DNA from 4 places in the Aliivibrio sp. S10_S31 genome. Region 4 is predicted to be linked to each of the others. Evidence: predicted binding sites of a transcription regulator. Region 4 holds the regulator's gene; each other region holds the start of a gene.
What was found. The regulator CRP, encoded in region 4, controls carbon source genes, mostly activating them, when cyclic AMP is high. The targets are predictions, from matches to a motif close to TGTGANNNNNNTCACA.
Positions count from the first base shown of each region.

Region 1: recB (exodeoxyribonuclease V subunit beta) is a predicted target of CRP. The motif match lies at 1,701-1,716, and genes of this name have one in related genera.
Region 2: typA (translational GTPase TypA) is a predicted target of CRP. The motif match lies at 1,997-2,012, and genes of this name have one in related genera.
Region 3: HC728_RS08175 (glycogen/starch/alpha-glucan phosphorylase) is a predicted target of CRP. The motif match lies at 1,364-1,379, and genes of this name have one in related genera.

Region 1 is NZ_JAAUWR010000023.1:52,956-56,176, reverse strand. It holds gene recC (exodeoxyribonuclease V subunit gamma) at 1-1,526, shown strand, start outside; gene recB (exodeoxyribonuclease V subunit beta) at 1,826-3,221, shown strand, end outside.
Region 2 is NZ_JAAUWR010000021.1:53,765-56,985, forward strand. It holds gene glnA (glutamate--ammonia ligase) at 166-1,575, opposite strand; gene typA (translational GTPase TypA) at 2,113-3,221, shown strand, end outside.
Region 3 is NZ_JAAUWR010000007.1:108,096-111,316, forward strand. It holds gene HC728_RS08175 (glycogen/starch/alpha-glucan phosphorylase) at 1-1,190, opposite strand, end outside; gene malT (HTH-type transcriptional regulator MalT) at 1,586-3,221, shown strand, end outside.
Region 4 is NZ_JAAUWR010000003.1:163,803-167,023, forward strand. It holds gene astD (succinylglutamate-semialdehyde dehydrogenase) at 1-256, shown strand, start outside; gene HC728_RS03725 (DUF1338 domain-containing protein) at 268-1,062, shown strand; gene crp (cAMP-activated global transcriptional regulator CRP) at 1,137-1,769, opposite strand; gene HC728_RS03735 (OsmC family protein) at 2,015-2,419, shown strand; gene hslU (HslU--HslV peptidase ATPase subunit) at 2,502-3,221, opposite strand, start outside.

The DNA of each region.
Region 1 (3,221 bases), on a different contig from region 4:
TTGATGCGCCAATCTCTGCACCAATTATTAATAATTATCTGAAAAATAACTTATCTGGCGGTAAAGCGAGTCAACGATTCTTAGCCGGGCAAGTTAACTTTTGTACTTTAATGCCAATGCGTTCTATTCCATTTGATGTGGTGTGTTTGCTTGGGATGACGGATGGGTCTTACCCGCGAACCATGCCTGTTGAAGGTTTCGATTTAATGCAAAAACGCATGAAACCGGGTGACCGTTCACGTCGAGATGATGATAGATATCTGTTCTTAGAAGCACTGCAATCGGCAAATAAAGCATTTTATTTAAGTTATATTGGGCGTTCAATTCGCGATAACACAGAAAAAGCACCGTCAGTATTAGTCAGTGAGTTACTTGAATATTGCCAGCAAGGTTATTGCCTAGAGGGTGATAGTGAGTTAAATCCTGAAGCATCCGCAAAACGCTTGGTTAAGCAATTAACCATAGAACACCCTCTGGTTCCTTATAGCCAACAAAGTTTTATTGGTGATAACACAAGCTATGCAAGTGAGTGGTTACCAACGGCTAAATTAGAAGGGGCAGCGGCACCTGAATTTCAGGCTGCGCCATTAGTGTATACACCAGAAACAAAAGAATTGGAGCTTACTGAACTGCAACGTTTTTGGCGATTACCTGTTGCTTATTTCTTTAATCGTGGCTTAAAAGTCTTTTTTGAAACGGTAGAGAGTCGAGTTGAAGATGATGAGCCGTTTACCATCGATGGTCGTACTGGCTATGGTATGAAATCGGATCTATTAGAGGACTTATTGGCCTATGATGATCCTAACCATGTATCTCAAATATCTCGCGATTTTTATCAGCAGCAAAAAGCCCAAGGTAAATTACCGATTGGTAGCTTTGGTGAGATAGCTGCAGATAAAGAAGTGAACACGGTAAAAGATTTGGTTGCTCATATTCAACCATTAACGACATTACCATTAGATGATCAAGAAGTGCGTTTACGCTTTACCTTCTCTCATGGTGAAATGGAACTGCAAGGTTGGTTAAAACAGCGTTATCAGGCCGGAATGCTGCGTTATCGTGGCGGTAAAATTCGCTCACATGAAATTTTAGCAACCTGGATTGATCACCTGTGTCTATGTGCAATGGGCCAGCAGCAATTTACTCACCTATTTGGTACAGATGCGATTTATCACTTTGAAACCATCGAGAAAGAAAAAGCATACCAAGAACTAGAGACTATATTAAGCCTTTATATTTCGGGTAATTGCGCACCATTAGCTTATTTACCAAAAGCGGCATTAGCAGGGCTAGAAGCACACGTTGATAAAAAAGGTGTGTGGAATGATGACGAAGAAACACATCAAAAAGCCCTGAAAAAAATGGCTGATGAATACAATGGAACCCGCTTTGCTGGTGAAAATAGCAATGATTATGTGATACGCATGTGGCCAGAATGGAATGATGATTTTGGTCAGGCTATTTTTGATAATGCTCAAAAGGTATTACGTAATGCATTACTACATAGCGAGAAAGAAAAGTTATAAAGAGTAAAGGTGAGTCATCAGTAGAAAGTAGGGTGGCCGCCAGTAAATCATTTTTAGTGTAGGGCGTTCGCTGTACGGCCACAGGTCAGAGGTTGACCGAATCCTGATTACAAGTGCACATTTAATGAGCGCTTTGTAAGTGGCGCTGAGTGTAACAAAGCTCAAAAAGTGAACCGTGAGAAAGATCTCACATTGATAGCTTTATTATTTTTATTATCTTAGTTTCTGATGAACTACGATATGGATCACATAAATATCTTGTAAAAACAGGATGTTGATGTTTAAAACGGTGATGTTTGATGACGACAATCGCAGCTCCAAATCAATTGAATGCAATGACGTTTCCTTTACATGGGACACGTTTAATTGAAGCTTCAGCCGGTACTGGTAAAACATTTACCATTGCCAGTTTGTATTTACGTTTATTGCTGGGACATGGCGAGGAAAATAGCCGTCATAGTGAAGAATTAACCGTAGATAGAATATTGGTAGTAACTTTTACAGAAGCGGCAACGGCTGAGTTGAGAGAGCGTATCCGAGCAAAAATACATGATGCTCGTTTAGCGTTTGCTCGTGCTGTTCATAATAATGATTATAAGAGTGGTGATCCGGTTATTGATCCACTGTTGGCATCCATTGGTGATCATAAGTCAGCGGCACAGATCCTGTTGAATGCCGAACGCAGCATGGATGAAGCCTCAATTTTTACCATTCATGGTTTTTGTCAACGTATGTTAACTCAAAATGCCTTTGAATCTGGTGCGCAATTTGAGAGTGAGTTTGTTACCGACCAAGCGAAATTAATGCATCAAGTGGCTGCGGATTTTTGGCGTCGCAGTTTTTATCATCTACCAAAAATGGTGGCTGAAAGTGTTTATGGCTGTTGGTCAAGCCCATCGGCATTATTAGGTGATATGGGCAATAGTCTTACTGGTGTCCCAAAGCATTTAACCGTAGAGCCGTTAGAAAATTCATTAGAAGAGTTTTGTCAGCAAGGCATTGCTCGTATTGATGAATTAAAAAAACAGTGGTCAGAACATTGCTCCGATTTTGAGGCGTTAATTGCAGGCTCTGGTGTTGATAAACGCAGCTACACCAAAAAGAATTTACCGAATTGGTTAGAGCAAGTGTCATCGTGGGCCAATAACCCAACTACCTCATTGCAAGTACACGATAAGCTAGAAAAGTTTTCTCAAGAATTATTAATTGAAAAAACCAAAAAGAGCGAAGCGCCGGAACACGCCGTATTTAAACTCATTGATGATTTTCTAGCTCAACCATTAGAGATCAAACAGCCACTACTATCATTGGCGATTCATCAATGTCGTAAAACTTTGCAGCAAGCGAAAGAGCAAAAGAATTGGTTATCGTTTGATGATTTGCTGACTCAATTATCTCAAGCCACAGAAAATCAAGATAACGCCTTATTGTTAGAAAAGATCCGTGAACAATACCCTGTGGCGTTGATCGACGAATTCCAAGATACCGATCCGCTGCAATATTCGATTTTTAGTACGCTTTATCAAGATCAGCCACAATGTGGTTTATTTATGATTGGCGATCCAAAACAAGCGATTTACGCCTTCCGTGGTGCGGATATTTTTACTTATATTCAAGCTCGTCGCCAAGTGGTGGATCATTACACCTTGGATACTAACTGGCGCTCAACGGCAGATATGGTGTCGTCAGTGAACC
Region 2 (3,221 bases), on a different contig from region 4:
ATACGATACTACAGAGATGAAATCTCGAACGGCTCTGTAAAGAAAACGAACCAAAACAGAGTGTTGCCTTTAAATCCTTTTTTGCCAATATAAAAAAGGCCCGCCTGTGAGGCGAGCCTAAAAATTAATCAATTCTTTACTTTAATCAGCAATAAATTGTGAATATTAAACTGAGTAGTACATTTCAAACTCAAGTGGGTGAACTGCTGTATTGATTGCTTCCACATCTTGAGATTTAAGACCGATGTAAGAATCGATAAAGTCATCAGAGAATACGCCACCAGCAGTTAAGAACTCACGATCCTCATCTAGTGCTTTAAGTGCGATATCTAGAGATTCTGCAACTGTTGGGATTTCTGCTGCTTCTTCCGCTGGAAGGTCATACAGATCTTTATCCATTGCTTCACCTGGGTGGATCTTGTTCTTAATACCGTCAAGACCAGCCATTAGCATTGCTGAGTAACATAGGTATGGGTTCGCTGCTGGGTCACCAAAACGAACTTCGATACGACGAGCTTTCGGGCTTGGTACTACTGGGATACGGATAGATGCTGAACGGTTACGTGCAGAGTATGCAAGCATAACAGGTGCTTCAAAACCAGGTACAAGACGCTTGTATGAGTTAGTTGATGGGTTAGCAAATGCGTTGATTGCACGAGCGTGTTTGATGATGCCGCCAATGTAGTAGATAGCCAGTTCAGATAGGCCGCCGTACTTATCGCCAGCAAATAGGTTAACGCCATCTTTTGCTAGAGATTGGTGAACGTGCATACCAGAACCGTTATCACCAACAAGTGGCTTAGGCATGAATGTCGCTGTTTTACCAAATGCGTGTGCAACGTTATGTACAACGTATTTGTAGATTTGAGTTTCATCTGCTTTTGTTGTTAGCGTATTGAAGCGCGTTGCGATCTCATTTTGGCCCGCAGTAGCAACTTCGTGGTGGTGTGCTTCAACAACAAGGCCCATTTCTTCCATGATTAAACACATAGCTGAACGGATGTCTTGAGATGAATCAACAGGTGCTACTGGGAAGTAACCGCCTTTAACACCAGGACGGTGACCTTTGTTACCGCCTTCGTATTCTGTACCTGAGTTCCAAGCCGCTTCGATGTCGTCAATCTTGAAGAAAGAACCAGACATGTCTGTGTTAAAACGTACATCATCAAATAGGAAGAATTCTGGCTCAGGACCGATTAGAACCGTGTCAGCAATACCAGTAGAGCGCATGTATTCTTCAGAACGTTTAGCGATTGAACGTGGATCGCGATCGTAACCTTGAAGTGTTGCTGGCTCTAGGATGTCACAACGAATGTTTAGTGTTGAGTCTTCTGTGAATGGGTCAAGCACTGCACTTGCTGGATCTGGCATCATTACCATGTCAGATTCGTTAATGCCTTTCCAACCTGCAACTGAAGAACCATCAAACATTTTGCCTTCTTCAAAGAAGTCCGCATCAATTTGGTGAGAAGGGATTGAGATATGTTGCTCTTTACCTTTTGTATCGGTAAAGCGCAAATCGATAAATTTAACTTCGTTCTCTTGAATCAGAGCTAGTACGTTTTCTACTGACATGTAGGATAACCTCCGGTGTTATAATATAAATATTGGTCAGCTTAGCTGTTATAAACTACATTGCTAGAAGCATGCCAAAAGTAATAATCCATTAATATCAATAACTTGTTTTATTTGGTGCATGTATTTCAATGCAGTTTGCACCATTTTGATCTTTAGTTGCACCATATTGGTGCGAGGTGAGTTCAAGTTATTAATTACTTCTAGATGCTATTCAGCAGTTAAATCAAAAATTTGTCAATACGATTGATTTGAAAAGAGCGTAATGAAATGTATTCGTTTTACTTAATTATCTGATCTTAAAGTTCTTTTATTTTTTCATTTTAAGACGGAAGTAAAATCCTAGAAGGGAAAAATAGAACGTAAATTGGCTGTTTTTTCATCGTTTTTGTGTGCTGTATTAAATTAATTTAAAAATAATTGTGTCTTTAATCACATATTTCGTGGGTTTTGCTCTAAAATCTGTTAAATTATTGACCGTTTTTAAACCAAGTAGTGCCAATGGTGGCTCTACACGCTCTGAGTGAATTTGAATCCATGTCTACTCCACAGATTGATAAACTAAGAAATATCGCAATTATTGCGCACGTTGACCACGGTAAAACAACACTGGTTGATAAGCTATTACAACAATCAGGCACACTAGAATCTCGTGGTGAGACTGAAGAACGCGTAATGGACTCGAACGACATCGAGAAAGAGCGTGGTATTACGATCCTTGCAAAAAATACAGCGATTAACTGGAACGATCACCGTATCAACATCGTAGATACCCCTGGACACGCCGATTTCGGTGGTGAAGTTGAACGTATCATGTCAATGGTTGACTCTGTTCTTCTTATCGTTGACGCAGTTGACGGTCCAATGCCTCAAACTCGTTTCGTTACGCAAAAAGCTTTCGCACACGGTCTTAAGCCAATCGTTGTAATCAACAAGATTGACCGCCCAGGTGCTCGCCCTGATTGGGTTATGGACCAAGTATTCGACCTATTCGATAACTTAGGTGCAACTGACGAACAACTAGACTTCCAAGTAGTTTACGCTTCAGCTCTTAACGGTTGGGCTACACTAGAAGAAGGTGAAACTGGCGAAAACATGGAACCACTGTTCCAAGCTATCGTTGATAACGTAGATGCTCCAAACGTTGACGTTGACGGCGCACTACAAATGCAAGTTTCTCAACTAGATTACAACTCTTACGTAGGTGTTATCGGTGTTGCACGTGTTACTCGTGGTTCTGTTAAACCAAACCAACAAGTAACTGTTGTAGGTGCTGATGGTTCTAAACGTAACGGTAAAGTAGGTACAGTATTAGGTTACCTAGGTCTTGAGCGTCACGAAGTTGAACAAGCTAACGCTGGTGACATCATTGCAATTACAGGTCTTGGCGAGCTTAAAATCTCTGACACTATCTGTGACGTAAACAACGTTGAAGCGATGACTCCACTTTCTGTTGATGAACCAACAGTAACAATGACTTTCCAAGTAAACACATCTCCGTTTGCTGGTAAAGAAGGTAAGTTCGTTACTTCACGTAACATCCTTGAACGTCTAGAAAAAGAACTTGTTCACAACGTAGCACTACGTGTTGAGCAAACTGAAGATCCAGACAAATTCCGCGTATCAGGCCGTGGTGAACTTCACCT
Region 3 (3,221 bases), on a different contig from region 4:
CCTTCTAAGAATAGGTAGTTAATCTGATAAATGATTTCCATGTGACGAGGTAGAAGTCGAGAAATCAGTGATTCACTCCAAGTCTCTAACGCTTCAGGTAACAATGTGTGGTTGGTATAAGCAAACGTGTTTGAACAGATTTCCCATGCCACATCCCACGATAAACCACGAACATCAATAAGTACGCGCATTAACTCAGGAATACCAATTGTTGGGTGTGTATCGTTTAATTGGATCGTTTCATATTTAGAAAGATCTTCAATCTTATGACCTGCAGCATCATGACGGCGTAAAATATCTGCAATAGAACACGCACAGTGGAAATACTGTTGCATCAAACGTAATGTTTTGCCTTTCTCGTGGTTATCATTTGGATACAGAACTTTCGTTACGTTACCAGCATCAATTAAGGCGTGTTGCGCTTCAAAGTAATCACCATTATTAAAGCTTGCAAGGCTAAACGGTGCTTTTGCACGACATTCCCACAAACGTAATGGGTAAACCGTATCACTTTGGTAACCAACAATTGGTAAATCCCAAGGCATACCTTCAACTGACATACCTGATACCCAACGACGTTTCTCTTGGCCATTTTCAGTGTACGTTTCTACATGACCATAAAAACCAACTTGCTGTGCAAAATCAGGACGAGCAACTTCCCAAGGATAGCCTTCAACTCCACACCACGCATCAGGCGCTTCTTTTTGTCGACCGTCTTCAAAAGATTGGCGGAACAAACCGTATTCGTAATGCAAACCGTAGCCAATCGCCGGATATTCTTGCGCAGCTAATGAATCCATAAAACACGCAGCTAAACGACCAAGACCGCCGTTACCTAAAGCAGGGTCACGCTCTTCTTCTAATAAATCCGTTAAGTTATAACCAAGCTCACCCATTGCTTCAGTGATCTCTTCATAAAGACCCATACTAATTAGGTTGTTACCCGTTAGACGTCCAATTAAAAACTCTAAAGATAGATAGTTTACGCTGCGTGCGTTTTTAATTTTGTCATCATTTTCTGTCGCAACAAGATCAAATGTCGTTAATTCAGCTAGGGCTTTACCCATTGCTAAATACCATACTTTAGCGCTCGCTGTTTTTTCATCTGCGGCGAATGTTGTCACTAAATGCTGCTTTACTGACGCTTTAAACGCCGCTTTATCAAATTTCTCTATGTTATTCGTTTTCATCTTAAATATCTCACGAAGGTTCATAATCAACTGTTATCAATCCTGCCTTGTTCGAATAAGAGTCACATCCTCCTTTTTGGGGGATGAGATAAGACTGAGATAAAGGCGTAGTCCTAATTAATCAAATAGCGTGTGACACGACTCAAAGTTTGTAGGCTGACAGTAAAAACCTGCGTGATATTGGACACGTTTTTACAGCATAAAAAACAAAATGATAACAAGGTCACAAATTTAAAGATTAAATAAAACTATTTAAAAAACGTATTAAATAAAACTCATGTATAAATTCATCAAGATAAAAATAAAGGTTTGATCACATTTATAGGGCGTAGTGGATAGATTAAATCTCATTATTGAGGATAATTAGCTCAGTATTTTTTAAAAGAACAATAATTATGTTAATACCATCGAAACTGCATTTTCCAAGACGATTACATAATGCCATTCTCCGCCAACGTGTTTTAGATACGCTAGAGAATGCGATGCATTACAAACTTGTTTTATTTCGATCTCCGGCTGGCTACGGAAAAACAACCATGGCTGCACAGTGGTTATCAGACAAAGACGCTACTGGGTGGTATAGCCTAGATGAGAGTGATAATGATGAATATAAATTTGCAAAATACTTTGTACAAACAATAAGTAATGCAACTCATACTGAATTATCACACTCAAAAGCGTTAACTGAGAAACGTCAGTTTGCTTCATTATCAAGCCTATTTTCACAAGTCTTTACTGAGCTAATCTCGTTTCAAGATGAAGCTTATATCGTTCTCGACGACTATCACTTAATTACCAATGACACCATTCACCTTGGCTTAAAATTCTTCTTAAAACACCTTCCAGATAATTTGACACTGGTAATAACAAGTCGCTCTCAACCACCTCTAAATACAGCAAATCTACGTGTGAGAGACTTATTAATTGAAATTGATAATCAAAGTTTGGCGTTTGACCAATCAGAAACATCTCTATTTTTCAATCAACGTCTAAATGAGAATATTGACCAAGAAGCCATCACTCATGTTCGTGAGCATGTTGAAGGCTGGCCATCTGCACTTCAATTGATTGCACTGCACAGTATTCAAAATAATCAATCCTTAAATAATTCAGCACAAGTCATGGCGCAATTAAACCATGCTCACTTATGGGATTATTTAGCAGAAGAAGTGTTTGATCATTTGGATCAAGAAACGCAGCAATTTTTAATGCGTTGTGCTGTTTTTGATCATTTTAATACCACACTGCTATCTAAGGTAACGCAACGAAAAGATGCGCAGTTGCTTATTGAAAATCTAAACCGATTCGGATTATTTATTAATACAAATGGTGAACAAGGTGATTGGTATAAGTTCCATAACCTCTTTGCTGAATTCTTAACCCACCAAAGACAAAACCACCTAGCTCATGAAGAAATAGACCTGCAAAAATACGCAGCAGAAGCATGGCTTGAGCATGACAATATCTATCAAGCACTTCGTCATGCGAAAAACGCCAAAGATGATATTCTGATCGCTAATATACTTACGCAGCATGGCTGGCATTTATTTAATAATGGGGAACTTTCTTTATTAGAGACCACCATTTCAGATCTTCGTCCTGAGGTATTATTTACCTCTCCTCGCCTTGTTATTATTCGCGCATGGTTAGCTCAAAGTCAGCATAATTATCTACAAGTAGATGATTTACTCTCTGAAGCACAACGTGAAATGGCGGATAGAAATATTGTTCTTGATAGGCATATGCAAGGAGAGATTGATGCACTGCGAGCACAGGTTGCCATCAATAAAAATGAACCTGAAGCTGCACTTGCCTTTGCAGAAAAAGCACTTGAAGAATTAGAAACCAATAAATACCGCAGTCGCATCGTCGCAACATCTGTTATTGGTGAATATCACCACGTTTCAGGAAACCTTGCACAAGCACTTGCTCTAATGCAACAAACTGAAAAAATGGCCATGACCTATGGCATCTATCATCAAGCTTTGTGGGCAATCTTACAACAAAGCGAGATTTTAATGGCACAAGGGT
Region 4 (3,221 bases):
ATTATCTGCGGGATTAGTTTCAACCGATGACAGTGAATGGGATTATTTCGTTGAGCATATTCGAGCTGGAATTGTGAATCGAAATCGTCAATTAACAGGAGCAAGTGGTGATGCGCCATTTGGTGGGCCGGGTGCATCAGGCAACTTAAAACCAAGTGCTTATTATGCGGCAGATTATTGTGCTTATCCGATGGCATCAATGGAAGGTGATGCATGTGAGATTCCTGAGCAATTATCTCCAGGTTTAACTTTGTAGGAGTGCTGAAAATGAATAATGTAAACACACTTTTTTCATCATTATGGCAAGACTATATTACACGTTTGTCGCCATCGGCAGACCAAGTGCATCAATTGCTATCCAGTGGTGGTGATATTGTAAATGATCATATTGCCTTGCGGACGTTTAATTTGCCTAAGGTTGGTTTATCCACATTAGCCGCGCCCTTTTTAGCTATTGGGTATAAACCGTGTGATGAATATGAATTTATTGCTAAAAAATTGAAAGCGCAACATTTTGAGCACCCAGATCCTAATGCACCACTTGTGTTTATCAGTGAGCTATTGGTTGAAAAATTATCTGATGATGCTCAAACCATAATTAAATCATTAGTAGAACAAGTTCCTGCTCATTATTTTGCAACTCGTGACTTTCTGTCTTCAGGAAGACCGTGGTCTTTAAGTTTTGATGAATATAAGGTGTTAGCAAAAGAGAGTGAGTATGCTTCTTGGTTAGCTGCTCATGGTTATGGAGCGAATCATTTTACCGTGTATGTTAATCAACTTGATGGTTTTGATGAAGTGGTTGATGTTAATCAGCACTTACGTAATGCTGGATTTAGTATTAATGAGGTTGGTGGAGAAGTAAAAGGCTCTCCAGAGGTTTGTTTAGAGCAATCATCTACAATGGCGGATAAAGTGATGGTTAAATTTAGTGATGGTGAGTTTGAGATCCCTGGTGGATTTTACGAATTTGCTAAACGCTATGAGTTACCAAATGGTGAGTTATACAAAGGGTTTGTTGCGGCTTCTGCGGATAAAATCTTTGAAAGTACTGACGGGTAAAGCTGTCATCTCTAGACATAAAAAAACGCAGCTATTGAGCTGCGTTTTTATTTGCTTATGGTAACGACGTTAAATTAACGAGTACCGTAAACTACAATTGTTTTGCCGTGCGCTGAAATCAGGTTTTGCTCTTCAAGCATCTTCAAGATACGGCCAACAGTTTCACGTGAACAACCAACAATTTGACCGATCTCTTGACGAGTGATCTTAATTTGCATGCCGTCTGGGTGAGTCATTGCATCAGGTTGTTTAGCAAGGTTCAGTAGCGTTTGAGCGATACGGCCTGTTACGTCTAGGAATGCTAAGTCACCTACTTTTTGGCTAGTGATTTGTAGACGAGTTGCCATTTGCGCAGAAAGACGCATTAGGATATCTGGGTTAACTTGGATAAGTTGGCGGAATTTCTTGAATGAAATTTCTGCTACTTCACAAGGGCTTTTCGCACGAACCCACGCTGAACGCTCTTGACCTTCTTCAAATAAGCCAAGCTCACCAATGAAGTCACCTTGGTTTAGGTAAGAAAGGATCATTTCTTTACCTTCTTCATCTTTGATAAGTACAGCAACAGAACCTTTTACAATGTAGTAAAGAGTTTCCGCTTTTTCACCCGCGTGAATTAGCGTGCTCTTTGAAGGGTACTTATGAATGTGACAGTGAGACAAGAACCACTCTAATGTTGGATCTGTTTGAGGTTTACCTAGAACCATACTTTATACTTCCTCTGCGTTTGCCAAGTAGGCGATGTCCATTTTAAAATAACTGAGCCAAATATCAGTTTGGCCTATACAATATGGTTATCGGAACAAGGCTGCATGTTCGTTGAGATAATTAACAAAATCATACCTTGTTTCGCAATTGATTTCTTGACTTTGATCGTATGAATTGTGCGACCAAGGGCACAGTTTCGTGAAATGGATCACGAGTTTTCCTTTTAAGTAGTAAAGAGGCTTTTATGAACGCTGAAGTTAAATGGATTGAGGGATTGTCTTTTCTAGGTCAATCTCAATCAGGTCACTCTATTGTTATGGATGGTAATGGGGGAGAAAAAGCACCAAGTCCGATGGAAATGGTCTTAATGGCTGCTGGAGGATGCAGTTCTGTTGATGTTGTTGATGGACTTAAATCGGCAAATCAAGAAGTCACAGCTTGCGTTGCTAAGCTATCTAGTGAGCGTCGTGAAACTGCACCAAAGTTGTTTACTTACATTAATATTCACTTTGAAGTAACAGGTAACAACCTAGATTCAACGGTTGTCGAGAGAGTCACTGCGGATTCATTACAGAAATATTGCTCTGTATGTTTAATGCTTGGTGAGGGCGTAAAAATGACGCACTCATGGGAAATTATCTCTGCTTAAACTTTAGAACTACAGGGTGAGTTAATATTAAAAAGCCTCGCAAGTTAACCCTTGCGAGGCTTTATTTTTAAGCTATGAGAGATTACAGAATGAAGCGGCTTAGGTCTTCATCAGCAACAAGCTCACCTAGGCGTGAACTTACATACTCAGCATCAACAATTAAGCTTTCGCCATTTTTTTCAGAAGCATCATAAGAGATCTCTTCCATTAGTCGTTCCATCACTGTGTGTAGACGGCGAGCACCGATGTTTTCAGTGGTTTCATTTACTTGGAATGCGGATTCAGCAATACGACTGATGCCATCTTCAGTAAATTCAACTTTTACATTTTCGGTCGCTAATAGAGCAATGTATTGCTCAGTTAATGATGCATTAGGTTCAGTTAAAATGCGTTTGAAATCATTTGCTGTTAGCGCTTCAAGTTCAACACGGATTGGTAAACGACCTTGTAATTCAGGGATCAAGTCAGATGGTTTTGCCATTTGGAATGCACCTGAAGTGATGAATAACATATGATCGGTTTTCACCATGCCGTGTTTAGTACTAACCGTGCTGCCTTCTACTAATGGAAGTAAATCACGTTGAACACCTTCACGAGATACATCACCAGAGTGAGAGTTTGAACCTTTACAGATTTTATCAATTTCATCGATAAACACGATACCGTGGTTTTCTACATTGAAGATAGCTTGTTCTTTTAGCTCTTCAGGGTTAACCAGCTTCGCACCTTCTTCTTCTGTTAGCGCTTTAAGTGCATCAACGATTTTCATCTTGCGCTTTTTGGTTGTATTGCCGCCTGATAG